Regions from separate parts of the Butyrivibrio hungatei genome, predicted to be linked through region 2. Evidence: a T-box and tRNA genes for the amino acid it is inferred to sense, from the RefSeq annotation. Region 2 holds a T-box; the other holds one or more tRNA genes.
The links. The T-box of region 2 lies ahead of tyrS (tyrosine--tRNA ligase). A T-box ahead of a tRNA ligase gene usually reads a tRNA of that ligase, here a tRNA-Tyr.

Region 1: it encodes a tRNA-Tyr, which carries the amino acid that the T-box ahead of tyrS (tyrosine--tRNA ligase) is inferred to sense. The anticodon was not compared.

What each region holds. Positions count from the first base shown of each region.
Region 1 covers NZ_CP017831.1:81,404-89,472, reverse strand. Annotated here, with positions in the region: gene bhn_RS00900 (PSP1 domain-containing protein) at 1-421, opposite strand, end outside; gene bhn_RS00895 (DNA polymerase III subunit) at 418-1,464, opposite strand; gene bhn_RS00890 (YaaR family protein) at 1,475-1,915, opposite strand; gene bhn_RS00885 (nucleoside/nucleotide kinase family protein) at 1,967-2,560, opposite strand; gene pyk (pyruvate kinase) at 2,569-3,978, opposite strand; gene bhn_RS00875 (aminotransferase class I/II-fold pyridoxal phosphate-dependent enzyme) at 3,960-5,363, opposite strand; gene bhn_RS00870 (HD domain-containing protein) at 5,386-5,979, opposite strand; tRNA gene bhn_RS00865 (tRNA-Phe) at 6,125-6,197, opposite strand; tRNA gene bhn_RS00860 (tRNA-Met) at 6,204-6,277, opposite strand; tRNA gene bhn_RS00855 (tRNA-Tyr) at 6,341-6,422, opposite strand; tRNA gene bhn_RS00850 (tRNA-Thr) at 6,429-6,501, opposite strand; tRNA gene bhn_RS00845 (tRNA-Val) at 6,531-6,603, opposite strand; tRNA gene bhn_RS00840 (tRNA-Asp) at 6,636-6,709, opposite strand; rRNA gene bhn_RS00835 (23S ribosomal RNA) at 6,778-8,069, opposite strand, start outside.
Region 2 covers NZ_CP017831.1:1,475,059-1,483,127, reverse strand. Annotated here, with positions in the region: gene bhn_RS07030 (heavy metal translocating P-type ATPase) at 1-936, opposite strand, end outside; gene bhn_RS07025 (cation transporter) at 959-1,177, opposite strand; gene bhn_RS07020 (ArsR/SmtB family transcription factor) at 1,213-1,572, opposite strand; gene bhn_RS07015 (hypothetical protein) at 1,737-2,126, opposite strand; gene bhn_RS07010 (glycoside hydrolase family 27 protein) at 2,145-3,878, opposite strand; gene tyrS (tyrosine--tRNA ligase) at 3,915-5,135, opposite strand; T-box leader at 5,200-5,454, opposite strand; gene bhn_RS07000 (hypothetical protein) at 5,603-5,899, shown strand; THF riboswitch at 6,574-6,669, shown strand; gene bhn_RS06990 (folate family ECF transporter S component) at 6,736-7,368, shown strand.

The sequences.
Region 1 (8,069 bases), 1.4 Mb from region 2:
TTCTTGTCTTGAATACTGCCGCAAGATCTTTTACCAATTCTCTAAAGTCGATTCGTCCATCAGCTGTAAAGTAAAAAAGGATCTTATTATTATCAAATGTGTACTCTGCATCTATGAGCTTCATATCAAGATTATGCTTCTTGATCTTTTCAAGGCAAACTCTGAAAGCTTCTTTTTCTTTCTCTCTGTTAGCCTTCTCCTGTTCATCATCTTTGGTGCTGGCTGTTCTGAGAACTGGCTTAAGTGGCTTAACCACCTCGTCATCCTCAACATCTTTTGGCTCGCCTACTACTGTTCCGTATTCAACACCTCTAGCTGTCTCTACAATAACGTGATCGCCCTTTTTGATCACATACTTACCTGGTGAAAAGAAATATATCTTTCCGGCAGTTCTAAATCTGACGCCGATTACTTTTGTCATAAATTCTCCTTAATTGCAAGGAGCATAAGCTCCAATGCAAGATCTATATTAACATTTGAACCTATACGATTTTTCGCTATCTCTAGATTCTTTAGCATCTGATCGATCTGTTCATAATCACATTTTTCTGTAACACTTCTAATATACGATATCTTATCAGAGAAAATCAAGTGATCCTCGTTCTCTGTGGCTTTGTAAACCAGCATATCTCTAAATAAGAATATAAAAACATCCATAAAGTCTTCAAGACTTTTGGGATCAATATTCTTTTTGCTTGCTTTATCTTCTTCATCAGAAGGTGCAAGTATTTCATGAACCCGGTCCATCATATCATGGATCTCTAGGTTTTTAAGCTTTGCAAAGAGCTCAATTGTACTATCTTTTAGATTTTCAAACTTCTCATTTGAAGCCAGATCTATGGCCTTGCCTACATTTCCCCTTGCAAAAGAAGCGCATAGCATAGCCTTATAGTCAACTACATGACACTCTTCCATCAGGTATTTCTTGATAGAATCATCCTGTGCTGGCTTCATAGGAAGAACAATACATCTACTTATGATTGTTGGGAGAAATGCATTGATATTATTAGTAAGAATTATGATAACAATGTATGAAGGTGGCTCCTCTAATGTCTTAAGCAGCGCATTTTGTGCTGCCGGAGTCATTTTTTCGCCCTCTGGAATAATATAGACCTTGTACTTGCTCTCATATGGCTTGATGACTACGTCATCTCTAAGACCATGTCTTATATCATCAACACCAATACTTCCTGGTTTCTCATGTCCGATAGTAATGATATCCGGATGACTTCCGCTTAAGGCTTTCACACAGGATGGACATTCATCACATCCATCGATAAAGCCTTTTTTGTCCTGTCTGTTCTCACATTGAAGTGCTTTTGCAAATATACGTGCGATAAACTCTTTTCCCGAACCATTCTCACCAGATATGATGTAGGCATGTGACACCTTATCTGTCTTGAGCGCATTCTGCATGTGCTCTTTCATCTGAACTTGATCTATGATATCGGAAAAATCCGCCATTTCGTTCCCCTTAAGTAAAAATATCCAACAAAAGTCCTTCAATCTGACCTATCTTGGCCAGTATCCCAATATTGTCCTTCTCATCTTTAACAAGTTCCTTAGCAAGAGCATCGAGCTCATCATCTACTTGCCTGATGATTCCATAAACTCTGTGTCTTCCCTTTCTATCAAGGAAATTCTCTCTTGAAAAGGCGTGAGATCTTGTGACAACTTCATTTAAAAAATCTTTTATAAGCACTCTGTAGCGCTGCATATCCTTGATGTCATTTCTCTTGGATATTCTCTCACCCTGCTGGACAATATCCTGCATCATCAAATTGAGGCGCTCTGCAAGATTTGTGTCTTCCAGCTTGCTGGTTAGAACAAACTTAAAATCTCCATTCGCCTCTTGGACCTGCTCAGGTGCTGCAGTTTGTGTCGGCTGTACGACATTATTGATCTTTATATCCATAATTTGACCCCTCAAACCATGTCGTTATGTCACTTGACGCCTATACTTATTTTATCCTATTTTCTGAATAATGTACCTAGTTATTTCATTAATACAATCGTCTATTTTGCCATTATTCTTGAATCTGTCTTGCACCATTGCCTGAGCAATCTTGTCTTCACTGAAGTCTTCTTCATCAGCCAAAAAGCGTCTGCACATTTCATCATATTTAGGATGTTCCTGCTTGTCCTCTCTGTGCATAGCTCTTTGAAGTCTTATCTTGGCGTCTACGTCAATCAAAAGTGGAATCACATTTTCTTTTCCAAAATAATCTCTAATGTAGCAATACGATTCCAAAGTTCCTATCACCAGATAATTTCCAGCAGATAGATCGATCTGACCATCATCTACAGTGAAATATCTCCATTCGCCATAATTTGTGTGATAGGTTCTTTCTTCTATTATCTTGCCACTTTTCTTAAGATTCTGGTATTCCTGCTCATCCTTGAAAAAATACTGAACTCCGTCAGTCTCCCCATCTCTCATAGGGCGAGTTGTATATGGAATCACCTGATTTAACCTGAGTTCCTCGTTCTTTATAAGTTCTCTGTAAATTGTGTCTTTACCAGAGGTACTCTTTCCCATCAAAAGAAATATTCTTCCCATTTTACCCCTTATAATTCCTCTACTCTTATCATATTTGTTCTACCTGGTATTCCAAGTGGAACTCCTGCTGTTAATACAACTTTATCTCCTGCCTTGAGATATCCTGCATTCTTAGCAGCATTGATAGCTTCCCTGAAAAGCTCATCAGCTGTGTCTTCCTGTCTGATATGAAGTGGTGTTGTACCCCACATAAGATTTGACTGTCTGCAAACTGTTGGATTGACTGTGCATGCAATGATCTGGCAATTTGGCTTGTATCTAGATACCATGCTTGCTGTAAATCCAGACATAGTAACTGTAAGGATCGCATCAGCATTGACTTCTGCTGCAATATTACATGTAGCATGTGAAATAGCTGTTGTGATATCGCTTGGGACATAGTCTCTCTTGCGAAGTCTTCCAACATAATCGATATCAGCCTCGGTACGCTCTGCAATTCGAGCCATTGTCTTAACAGCCTCAACTGGATAATCACCAGAAGCTGTCTCTCCTGAAAGCATGATAGCTGTTGTGCCGTCATAAATAGCGTTTGCTACGTCTGTTACTTCCGCACGTGTTGGACGTGGATGATGGATCATAGAATCAAGCATCTGAGTTGCTGTAATAACATACTTTCCCTTTGCTTCTGCAAGCTTGATCATTTCCTTCTGAACTACTGGTACATCTTCAAATGGAACTTCTACGCCAAGATCACCTCTTGCTACCATGATTCCATCAGCTGTATCCAAAATCTCTTCAAGGTTATTGATACCCTGTGTACTCTCAATTTTAGCAATTATCTTCATCTGGCTATTCTTTTCATTTAAGAGCTCACGAATAGCCTCAACGTCTTCCTTGTTTCTGACAAAAGATGCTGCCACAAAATCAAATCCCTGCTCACAGCCGAAAATAATATCACTCTTATCCTGCTCACTTAAGTAAGGCATTGTGAGCTCTGCTCCAGGAACATTAACTCCCTTTTTATCTGAAACTGGTCCACCATTTACTACTGTGCAGACAATATCTGTATCTGTTACTTCATCAACTACAAGTTCAATGAGACCATCATCGATAAGGATAGTCATTCCCTTCTTGCAATCGTTTGTTAGTTCCTTATATGTAATGGATACCTCTGACTGTGTTCCTGATACTTCTCTAGATGTAAGTGTAAACTTCTGTCCTGCCTGAAGCTCGATTTTTCCAGCTTCGAAATCTTTTAAACGAATCTCTGGTCCCTTTGTATCAAGCATAACTGCTACAGGAAGATCAAGTTCTTCACGAAGTTTCTTGATCCTGTCATATTTTCTCTTATGTTCCTCGTGTGAGCCATGTGAAAAATTAAATCGAGCTACGTTCATTCCTGCAAGCATTATCTCACGAAGCTTTTCCTCGCTCTCACTTGCTGGTCCAATAGTACAAATTATTTTTGTCTTACGCATATAATTCCTTCCTTATTTCCTTTATTATCCTCTACAATCCCCTGAACATTAAGGCCTTCACCCAAATAAGTCTTAATGGTATCTAATATTTCTTTTGAAAAAACTTCACCAGGCGCAATTATCGGTGTTCCCGGTGGATACAGATTGATGAATTCACCTGATATATGTCCTGCGGCTTCATCTATTCTGATAACTTCTTTTTCGCTATCCCAGGCCTTACTCAATTTCATAGCCTTAGAAGGCATCACAAGTTTCCCATATTTAGAACTTGCTTCTTCCTTAACAGCCTTTTTTTCTAGGTCATTAATAGCCCTGATCAGTCTATCTATACCTTCTTCTGTATCCCAGCCTGAGATAATAGCAAGTGCAAATTTTTCGCCTGCCATTTCAAGCTGCAAAGCATATTCCTCACGAAGTATATCATATAACTGCTGTCCTGTCATTGAGGTATCTTTTACAGAAATCACCACTTTAGCGGCATCCTCATTGTCATCATGCCCTAGTACTTTTACAAGCTGATTAGACGCAGTTTCTTCCTGAATCTTGTTTCTATACTTAAGGAGATTTCTAACGAATTCGTCTCCCTTTTCTTCCATTTCCTTCATACATAGATCAATTGAAGACATAAGTACATATGAAGGGCTACTAGACTGATATATCCTTAAAAATCTCTTAAGAAGTCCCTTATCAACAATATTTCCCTGAACATGAATAAGTGCTGTCTGAGTCATTGATGGCAGTGTCTTATGAGTGCTATGAATTACCAGATCTGCTCCCTCTGAAACAGCACTATTAGGTAAGGCATAAAACCCACCCTCTGCATCAGTGTATTCTTTTCCAAAGCCAAAGTGCGCACCATGAGCTTCATCAACAATAAGTGCAATTCCCCTTCTATGACATGCCTCAGCTATTCCTCTAATATCTGAACATTTGCCTTCATAGGTTGGAGAAGTTATAAATACAGCCTCGACATCATCTGTTAAGCACTTTTCAACATCCTTAGCACTGTATCTTCCAGGTATATTTAATTCTTTTTCTGTATTATCAGGTAAGTAATGAATATCTAGATCTCTGAGATATGCTGCATGATAAAAAGACTTATGACTAGCCCTTGCGGCTAATACAGTGCCTCCTTTATGAACAGCTGACGAAACAGCTGAAAGAACTCCACTTGTACTTCCATTCACAAGAAAATATGTCTTATCAGCACCATAAAGACTGTTAGCTCTTTCCTCTGCCTGAAGAATAATGCCGTCCTCATCGTGCAGATTATCAAAGCCATCTATTTCTGTTATATCACAACGAAAAGCACCCTCTAATGGGGTGCTTAAGCAGTTTCTTTTATGACCTGGCATATGAAAGGGATACATATCACTTTCAGCCAAACTAATTAACTCCTGGTAAAGATCAGGCATAGTTAACTTTAATCTTTCCTTTCTTAAGCTTCAATGTTTCAAGCGTAGACGCATATTTATCTGCTAAACACACTATCCATGCCTCTCTGCAACGAGGTGGTCTTATTGTAAGTGGCCACATGTGCTTCTCAATGATATCTTTTTCTCTTGGTGATAACTTAAAGTCTCTGCAAGCATTTCTAAGTGCTATACCAGGATGATAAAATCCATGAAGTTTTGGATGTATATTTCCAGGTGCATCACTATCATGCCAATCATACAAGAAATAGTCATGTAAAAGAGCTCCTCTTATCAATGCTCTTTCCTTACAGCCTACTTTAAGCTTTCTATTTAACTTTATTGCACAAAGTGCAACGTGAATACTATGCTCGAATACTGTTACATTGCCATGCTGAATGTAAGTCTTTAATCTCTGATAGCGCTTAGAACCAAGAACTTCTGCTCCATGCTTATGAAGAATACCACGATACTCTTCATCTTCCTCAAGCTCATCTAAGATCTTTGGGTCAAATGTATCAGGATCATAGTCTTTAATATCTAAGACCTGTTTGATAATCTTCTTATCTTCTCCAGTTAAATGCATCATAACTCTTTACCTTTACTTATGTGGCTTTGAGCACCACGTGGACTAATTTTTATAATATTACCACAGAACAAGGGAAAATGTATAAAAAACATAAAAAAACTCAGTAAACAATTCCGCCTACTGAGTAAAGAATTAATAAAAAAGATGCCTAGAGTCGGAATCGAACCAACGACACGAGGATTTTCAGTCCTCTGCTCTACCAACTGAGCTATCTAGGCATAGAGTAGCGGGGACAGGATTTGAACCTATGACCTTCGGGTTATGAGCCCGACGAGCTTCCAGACTGCTCCACCCCGCGTCATTATAAATCCGCACCACCGTACGAATCCTATTTGATTATTGCATTTTTGCAATAAAAAAATGGATGGCGGTGGATTCGAACCACCGAAGCAATTTGCAGCAGATTTACAGTCTGTCCCCTTTGGCCACTCGGGAAGCCATCCATATAGAGCCGATGAGCGGACTCGAACCGTTAACCTGCTGATTACAAATCAGCTGCTCTGCCAATTGAGCCACATCGGCCTACACACGAATTGTGTTTAGTAGAAAAATGGGACCTACAGGGCTCGAACCTGTGACCCTCTGCTTGTAAGGCAGATGCTCTCCCAGCTGAGCTAAGATCCCGTTCTAAGTAAACCAAACAATATGAAGTTGAGCGACCCGAAGGGGGTTCGAACCCCTGACCTCCGCCGTGACAGGGCGGCGCTCTAACCAGCTGAGCCACCGGGCCATTATTGAAGTTTTTGTACCTTCAAAACCGAACACTGATATCTAAATCCATCTTCCTATACTTGCGTTTTGGATAAGCCCTCGACCTATTAGTACACATCAGCTGAACACGTTACCGTGCTTACACCTTGTGCCTATCTAACCTCGTACTCTCCAAGGGGTCTTACTGCCGAAGCAGGGATATCTCATCTTGAGGGGGGCTTCACGCTTAGATGCCTTCAGCGTTTATCCCTTCCGGACGTGGCTACCCAGCCTTATGCATCTGGCGATGCAGCTGATACACCAGCGGTCCGTCCATCCCGGTCCTCTCGTACTAAGGACAGCTCCTCTCAGATATCCTACGCCCGCGCCGGATAGGGACCGAACTGTCTCACGACGTTCTGAACCCAGCTCGCGTACCGCTTTAATGGGCGAACAGCCCAACCCTTGGGACCTGCTACAGCCCCAGGATGCGATGAGCCGACATCGAGGTGCCAAACCACTCCGTCGATGTGAACTCTTGGGAGTGATAAGCCTGTTATCCCCAGGGTAGCTTTTATCCGTTGAGCGATGGCAATCCCACTTTCATACCACCGGATCACTAAGTCCTACTTTCGTATCTGTTCCACCCGTCGGTGTCACAGTCAGGCTCCCTTCTGCCTTTGCACTCTGCGAATGGTTTCCGTCCATTCTGAAGGAACCTTTGAGCGCCTCCGATACCCTTTCGGAGGCGACCGCCCCAGTCAAACTCCCCGGCAGACATTGTCCCCGGACCTGTTTCAAGATCCTTGGTTAGAAGCCCAGCATCATAAGGGTGGTATCCCAACAGCGACTCCGTAGCAACTGACGTCACTACTTCTTAGTCTCCACCTATCCTGTACATATGGTACCGGACCCCAGTATCAACCTGGAGTAAAGCTCCATGGGGTCTTTCCGTCCTGGCGGGGTAACCAGCATCTTCACTGGTACTTCAATTTCACCGGGTGCATTGCCGAGACAGTGCTCAAATCATTACGCCTTTCGTGCGGGTCGGAACTTACCCGACAAGGAATTTCGCTACCTTAGGACCGTTATAGTTACGGCCGCCGTTTACTGGGGCTTAAATTCAAAGCTTCGATTGCTCTAACCTCTCCTCTTAACCTTCCAGCACCGGGCAGGCGTCAGCCCATATACCTCACCTTTCGGTTTCGCATAGACCTGTGTTTTTGCTAAACAGTTGCTTGAGCCTCTTCTCTGCGGCCCACTTGCGTGGGCTCCCCTTATCCCGAAGTTACGGGGACATTTTGCCGAGTTCCTTAACAATGCTTCTCCCGTCGGCCTTAGGATTCTCTCCTCATCCACCTGTGTCGGTTTACGGTACGGGTTATGTATACGCAATAGTG
Region 2 (8,069 bases):
GAGATAGTTACTTCCTTTAACAAGGACACCAATCTTTGATGCTGCTCCAATTCCTCCAAAGAAACCAAGAGGAACAGAAATAACAAGAGCACAAGGACAAGAAACTATTAGAAATACGCAGGCTCTTCTGATACTATCTGAAAATGCCATCTGACCAAAAAGTGGAGGAAGTACTGCAAGAAGCACTGCTCCAATAGTAACTACAGGTGTGTAGTACTTGGCAAATCTTGTGATGAAATTCTCCATTCTGGACTTCTTATTACTTGCATTTTCAACAAGCTCTAAGATCTTGGCAACAGTAGAATCTTCATAAACCTTGGTAGCTCTGACCTTTAGAACACCCTCACCATTTACACATCCGCTGATAACCTGATCTCCCACTGCAACTCTTCTAGGAACAGATTCACCTGTAAGAGCTGCTGTATCGATAAAGGAATCCCCCTCTACAACCTCAGCATCTACAGGAATCTTTTCTCCTGCTCTGATAAGAAGCACGTCGCCAATACTAACTTCTTCAGGATCTACTTCTTTTACCTGCCCATCATCTGATACAATATTGGCAAACTCAGGAGCTATGCTCATCATCTCAGTAATTGACTGTCTTGACTTACCAACAGCGTAGCTCTGGAACAGCTCACCAACCTGATAAAATAGCATTACTGCAAGGGCTTCTGAGTACTCTCTGATTCCAAATGCACCAAATGTAGCGATCATCATAAGAAAATTCTCATCAAAGACCTGTCCGTGGCTTATGTTGATAGCTGCCTTTCTGATAACATCATAGCCAATGATGATGTATGGGATCAGATATAATACAAATCTTACAAGTTCTGGCGTCTTATCAAAAAGCCCAGTCTTGTCACAAATAAGTAAGATAACAAATAGAGCAAGAACTATTAGTATTCTATTTCTAACTTTTTTCTGTTTCTTTGTCATAGCCATAAACCTCTAAAATAAGTTAGGCAAGTTCGATCTCGCAATCTGGCTCAACCTTTTTACAAGCCTTAACAGCTTCATCTAAAACCTTATCAAATTCTTCCTCAGCAGCCTCTAAAGTAAATTTCTGAGTCATAAAGTTAACTCTGGCATTCTCAACGCCACTGATCTTCTTAACTGCTTCCTCCATCTTTGCTGCACAGTTTGCACAATCAACCTCACACTTAAATGTCTTTTTCATAACTTATCCTTTCCGCCGTGATCGGCTTTAAAAATTTACTCTTCAATATGATTAAGTCCCTGATCGATAATAGTTCTGACATGATCATCTGCAAGGAAATAAACTACCTGTTTACCTTCTCGTCTGTTACCTACGAGCTTGCTCTGTTTTAAGATCTTGAGCTGATGCGATATTGCTGATTGCGTCATTTCCAATGATTCAGCTATATCACAAACGCACATTTCTGACTCAAATAAAGCAAACAATATCTTGATCCTGGTGGAATCACCAAATACTTTAAACAGCTCTGCAAGATCATATAATTCATCTTCACTTGGAAGTTTTCTATGAACCTTCAGCACAATATTGCTGTGGCAATGGTGCACGTCGCAGTGTTCAACATCATTAAGTGCCATATCTCTTACCTCCTAAGTAAATGCATATTCCAAATACGAGTTTCATTTTTTGATTTGAACATATGAATGACTGTTCATATGTTCAATATAAAACTACTCCAATTATTTGTCAACACTTTGTTTTAAAAATAATTGGAGCACTTATATTTCTTGATATAAAACAGCTACACTAGAGCCATTATTTTATTAACTATCATTTTTGCTTCATCGGTTCCAATGATATCATCACATCCAAATAAGTCTTCTCTAAGAGGCAATATGATTCCTCTTACGTAACACTGTGCAATAGGATTAGCACAGACCTTACAGGAATAGATGTCTTTAAGCTTTCCAGCATCCTTCCAGTCTTCATCCTTTAGTTTAAGAGCATTTTTCATAAATTCATAGCATATTCTGGCTGCCTGTCTTTTAGTTAGCTGCAATTCAAAAAGGGCATTCCCCTTTTCATCAATGATCTCAGTCAGATAGAAACCTATATCATCGGTTGAAAGGGTTTGCCCTGTTAACTTTTCATATTTACTTATAAGCTCATAAGTAAAATCTTTAGAATTCATACTTTTGCTCAAAAGCCATTAATCTACTGGAGTTAAGATAAATGTCCTGTTGTCGCAGGCTTTGAGACCTTTGACCATTAAAACATCCTTATCATTTAAGACTTCTTCCTTGGTATATACATCTTTTACCATGTACTTCTGAAATCCCTTAGGATTAAAATCATGCAATGTAACTGCATATTCCTCATTATTGTCCTTAAGACTAAGGTTAATGAAGCTTATGGCAAGTCTGCCGTCAGATAAGTTCTTTTTAAGGATATCGACTCTGTCAATGTCTCTGATGTATTCCCTTGATGGATCATCCTTAGCAAGGCTTGAATATACACGTTTAGCCTGAACTCCAAGTTTGTCCTGATTTATTGCTATAAGGTCTTCATTGGCAATTATATTATAGATCTCATCGCCTTTACTTACTCTTCTAAGGTCAACTCCCAGCATAAGTGGTGAATTCATCATACACCACATAGCCATGTGAGTCTTATTCTGAGTTTCAGTAAGACCATCCATGCCGATCATCAGCATATCAGGGTCATTCCAGCCTTTATCAAGGCCTGAAAACTCATCCATGATAACCGCCTTATTGTACTGAGTTGTAACACTTGTAGTATAGTCCTCTATCCATGCGCCATGACCAGGATCTCCGTCGCTTCCAACTCTAAAGGTAATATCATTAAGGATTCTCCAGGAGTCACAAACTTTATAGCCCCAGTTATGTGGCTGAGTCTTGCCCCATTCACAGGCCGAGTAATAAATATCCTTGTCAGGATCAAGTTTTTTAAGTTCTTTTAAAAGTCTGGCATAGGAATTAAGAGTATTTTCCTGTCTTCTGTGGTTCATAAGCCTTAGCTTATTATTACCTCTGGATAAAGAGATCTTAATTTCCTGGCTCCACTCATAGCTTCCTTCTGTCTCAGTTTCTTTTAACAGGTCATCGTAAAAAAAGCTGTCCTCAACGGCAACCTGAAGCCATTGGCCAATGCCTTCTTTCTTGCCCGTAGCATATAAAACATTTAAGCTGACAATCTTTTCTGAATCTGAAAAGATATCAAATATAAGCTCGCTACTTCTTGGACCAACAGGACTGGCATCAGGGCCAGTACCATCATAGGTTCCAAGAAATGTAACATGGTCATCCTCTAATCTTGCAAGATCACCAGTGATCTTACCATCAGAAGTTACCTTATACTCAAAGCCATCAACCTTAATTGCCTTGATATTAGGTGCAAATGTAAATCTGGCATTTTCAGCATTAGAAAAAGTGGCATTATCAAAAGGATAATAGCAATTATCAACCTTTAAAAAATCAACGCCCCACTCGAGATAACTCTTTGCATCTACATCTTCGTAGCCGCAGTTTCCAACCTGTGCTCCGGCGCAAAGATTTGTACCAATGTCATTGTACATGCCAAATTTAAGGCCTTTATCATGAACATAGTCAGATAAAGCCTTAAAGCCTGATGGAAACTTAACTTCCTCGTTAGAAAGCCTGCCGTCTACTCTTTCTGGCTTATAGCAGCCATCATCCAGAATGACATATTCATAACCAAGCTTATCAAGGCCAAGTTCTACGATCTTGTCAGCCATAACCTTTGTAAGTGCCTCTGTGTTGCCACTTCCAAAAGCATTCCAGCTATTCCAGCCCATGGCAGGAAGCTTATTTTTTTGCTTGCCTGCCAGGACCTTCCCATTATCAAATTGATCAAACCTACCCTCTTCCCCGATATGATCAGGAAATAAGTTGTCGTAACCCATGCAGTAAATACCCCTTAAGTAATAATATTCAGTCTATTAGCATGTAACCTTCTTGAAGGATTTTTTACCCTTCTTAACCATGATTCCATCTGCAAAGAAGTCCTTAGCATATGTTGTCTTTACATCTGTAACCTTTTCATCATTTACAAGAACACCGCCCTGCTCTACAGCACGTCTGGCTTCGCTTCTTGTTGCGCAAAGACCTGCAGAAACGAGAACCTGCATGATATCAACTACGCCATCTCTGAAGTCCTCTTCCTTAAGAGCAACAGATGGAACGTTTGCCATATCTCCACCGCCAGCAAAAAGAGCTCTAGCAGCATCCTGAGCCTTCTGAGCCTCTTCCTTGCCATGTACAAGTGAAGTAAGTTCAAATGCAAGGATCTCCTTCTTTTCATTAATTCTTGAAGGATCCCACTTCTCCATCTCAAGGATCTCTTCGATAGGAATGAATGTAAGCATCTTGATGCACTTATCAACATCTGCATCGCCTACGTTTCTCCAGTACTGGTAGAAGTCAAATGGTGAAGTCTTGTTAGGATCAAGCCATACAGCATTACCAGCTGTCTTGCCCATCTTCTTTCCCTGAGAATCTGTTAAAAGAGTAATTGTCATAGCGTGAGCATCCTTACCAAGCTTTCTTCGGATAAGCTCTGTACCGCCAAGCATGTTGCTCCACTGATCATCTCCACCGAACTCAAGGTTGCAATTGTACTTCTGGAACATGTAATAGAAGTCGTATGACTGCATGATCATGTAGTTAAACTCAAGGAAGCTAAGTCCTTTTTCCATACGCTGCTTGTAGCACTCTGCTCTAAGCATGTTATTTACTGAGAAGCATGCACCAACCTCTCTTAAAAGCTCAATGTAGTTAAGGTTAAGAAGCCAGTCAGCGTTGTTGACCATCATAGCCTTGTCTTCGCCAAAATCAATGAATTTCTCCATCTGCTTCTTGAAGCACTCTGCGTTGTGATCAATATCTTCTCTAGTAAGCATCTTTCTCATATCAGTTCTGCCTGAAGGATCACCGATCATAGTTGTACCGCCGCCAATAAGTGCGATTGGCTTGTTACCAGCTTCCTGAAGTCTCTTCATAAGTGTAAGTGCCATGAAGTGACCAGCTGTAAGTGAATCAGCTGTACAGTCAAATCCAATGTAGAATGTAGCCTTTCCCTCGTTTACAAGGTCTCTTATCTGTTCTTCATCAGTTACCTGTGCGATAAGTCCTCTTGCCTTAAGTTCCTCGAAAATCTTCATATCTGTCTCCTTTTTCTATTCACGGTGCGAAGGCATAAAAAAATCCTCCGCAACCAATCTGATTGCGAAGGACGAAAAAATCCGTGTTACCACCTTCATTCACATACAGCTCACACCATATGCCTCAATAAGTACGATCTTAAAACTAAAAAGACGATACTCTCCTGATATAACGGTCAGTCTCCGTCAGAAACTACTGCAATTTCGCCTCTGCTGCTCACGGAGGTATTCATCATCACTCTTAACTAAAGCTTCTCACCAACCAGCTATTCTCTGTTGTCAGGCTGTGACAATTACTTATTCCGATCAATGCCTTTTCTTTTATATTTATAGCCTATTCTAAGATTCTATGGAAACTATGTCAAGTTTTTGTAAACATAAATTTTGAAATTTGTTAAAACCATGTACACATTTTCGACACAATATTTTCAGAAAATAATAAAGGCAATTTTCAAGGAGGAAATAAAATGTTTACAACAAGTCTTTATACGCTACAAAAAAACAACCCAAGTACATTTGCAGTTATGATGACCAAGCGTCAACGTAGAAAGTTAAGCGAATACTTAAAGAATCTTCAAACTGACTTTGACATTGACAAAAGTAACAATCAGTATAGTACTCTTACAAACAAATTAGAAAATGGCTACATGTCATACAATGACAACGAATTAAAACTCATGAGAGCTGCTATTACTTGGAACAGGTTCTACGCACCACTTTCATTTTTACTTCAAAAGTACATGTTACGTACCGTAAATAGATAAAACTTCCCTCTTTTGGGAAGTTTTTTCTTTTGTCCAAAATCACCATTCACATTTTTGGGGATAGCCGCTGGCTGGTTCACTGGGGCCGCGCCCTGCCTCTGCCTAGTCTAGCTAAGTGGGGCCGCCAGCCTAAAGTTTATTTTTGTTCATCCTTTGGATTTTTATGTTCATGGCATTATATTTCTTACTTTAAATTCTTTGAAACAAACTCGTCTTTTAGGCACATTTTTAGCTGTAAAGTTTTGGGTTTGAACGATTGTCAAAAAAACGCCATTTTCTTATGCTCATAAGCAGCTTTTGAAACGCATGCGGTTTGCGCTCAGCAAGAGCATGCGTATTAAAACAAAAGCTGCATGAGCATATAGAAAAGTATCGTTTTTATGATGAGGACAAAACAAAACTTTACAGCAAAAATGGCATCAAAGACTCAGACAGTGTTTCAAAAACAGAATTTAAAGTAAGAAATATAACGCTCATGAACATAGAAAAATCCTCAGAGATTCTCAAAAACAAACTTTAGGCTGATGGCCCCACTTAGCTAGACTAGGCAGAAGCAGGGCGCGGCCCCAGTGAACCAGCCAGCGGCTACCCAAAACTGTGAATGATAACTACAAAAAAGTTGTTGAAAAAAAAACTACACTAAAGTATTATGATGCTAGAAAATAAAAAACAAACGCAGAGTAGAGACATAAGCGTTAAGTGCCTTTTGAACAGGGAGTTGTCATTAGGACGAAGGTTTATCCGCGGTTTACGTCTCGCATCCCGCTGCTACATCGTTTGAATATCTTTTTTATCCTCCGATGTGGTAAAGGAAAAACTGCAAAGGAGGTATTATTATGAATGAATTTCTTGATTCTAGCACCAACTCCAATTTTTTTAACAAAGAAAGATTAAGTCCAAAAACCATGAATCAGCTTACCGATACCAGAGTTATGGTATTTTGCGGAGTCATGGGAGCAATTGCTGTTGTCCTAAGTTCAGTTGCAACCATTAAGATTGGTGACTTCTTAAGGATTGGTTTTTCAAGTATTCCAAACCAAATTGTTGCTTTTCTGTTTGGACCCTGGATTGGAATGATCTTTGGCGGAGCCATGGATATAGTAAAGTTCATGGTTCACCCTGACGGACAGTTTAACTTTTTGTTCACTTTAGTTCCAATGGTAAGTGGTCTTATATACGGATTCTTCCTCTACAAGAGACCGATCAATATCTGGAATATCTTTTTTGCTGAGCTACTCGTTAAGATCATCTGCAACCTTGGAATGAACACTTACTTTATCATGCTCACAACAGGAAATGCCTTTAAAGCTATCATGCTTCCAAGAATAATCACCAATGCAGGTAAGCTTCCATGCGACGTTGCTATAATGCTGATCCTCTTACCTATCGTCAACAAGATCCTAAGACCTGAGTTTGAATCCGGTAGAAAACCACATGGGAACGTAGTCTGCAAGCCGAAGAAAAACTAATGATCTTCAAAATATAGTAAAGAAAAAACAGCTGTTACCATTCTCAGTTTTTTGAGAAAACGCAAACTAGTTCCCTGGGGCCGTGCCCTGCCTCTGACCAGCAAACTGTGGTGGGGCCGCCAGCCTGAAGTTTGTTTTTGTAAATCTCTAAGGATTTTTCTATGTTCATGAGCGTTATATTTCTTACTTTAAATTCTGTTTTGAAACACTGTCTGAGTCTTTGATGCCATTTTTACTGTAAAGTTTTGTTTTGCCCTAATCAAAAAAACGATACTTTTCTATATGCTCATGCAGCTTTTGTTTTAATACGCATGCTCTTGCCATATACTTGCAGGGCGGAATTTATAATAAGTGGTCATAGGAGCTACGCTCCAATAAAAGGAAAAGAGGTGATCTCGCAAGCTAGCTTGCAGAGTCACCTCTTATTCCTTTTTACAAAGCCCGCCAAAAGCGGGCGTGACCACTTATATAAATTCTTAACGCCCTGCTTCAGACAACGCAAACCGCATGCGTTTCAAAAGCTGCTTATGAGCATAAGAAAATGGCGTTTTTTTGAAATTGTTCAAACCCAAAACTTTACATGCAAAAAATGGCAATCAAAGGCGAGTTTGTTTCAAAGAATTTAAAGTAAGAAATATAATGCCATGAACATAAAAATCCGAAGGATGAACAAAAACAAACTTCAGGCTGGCGGCCCCACC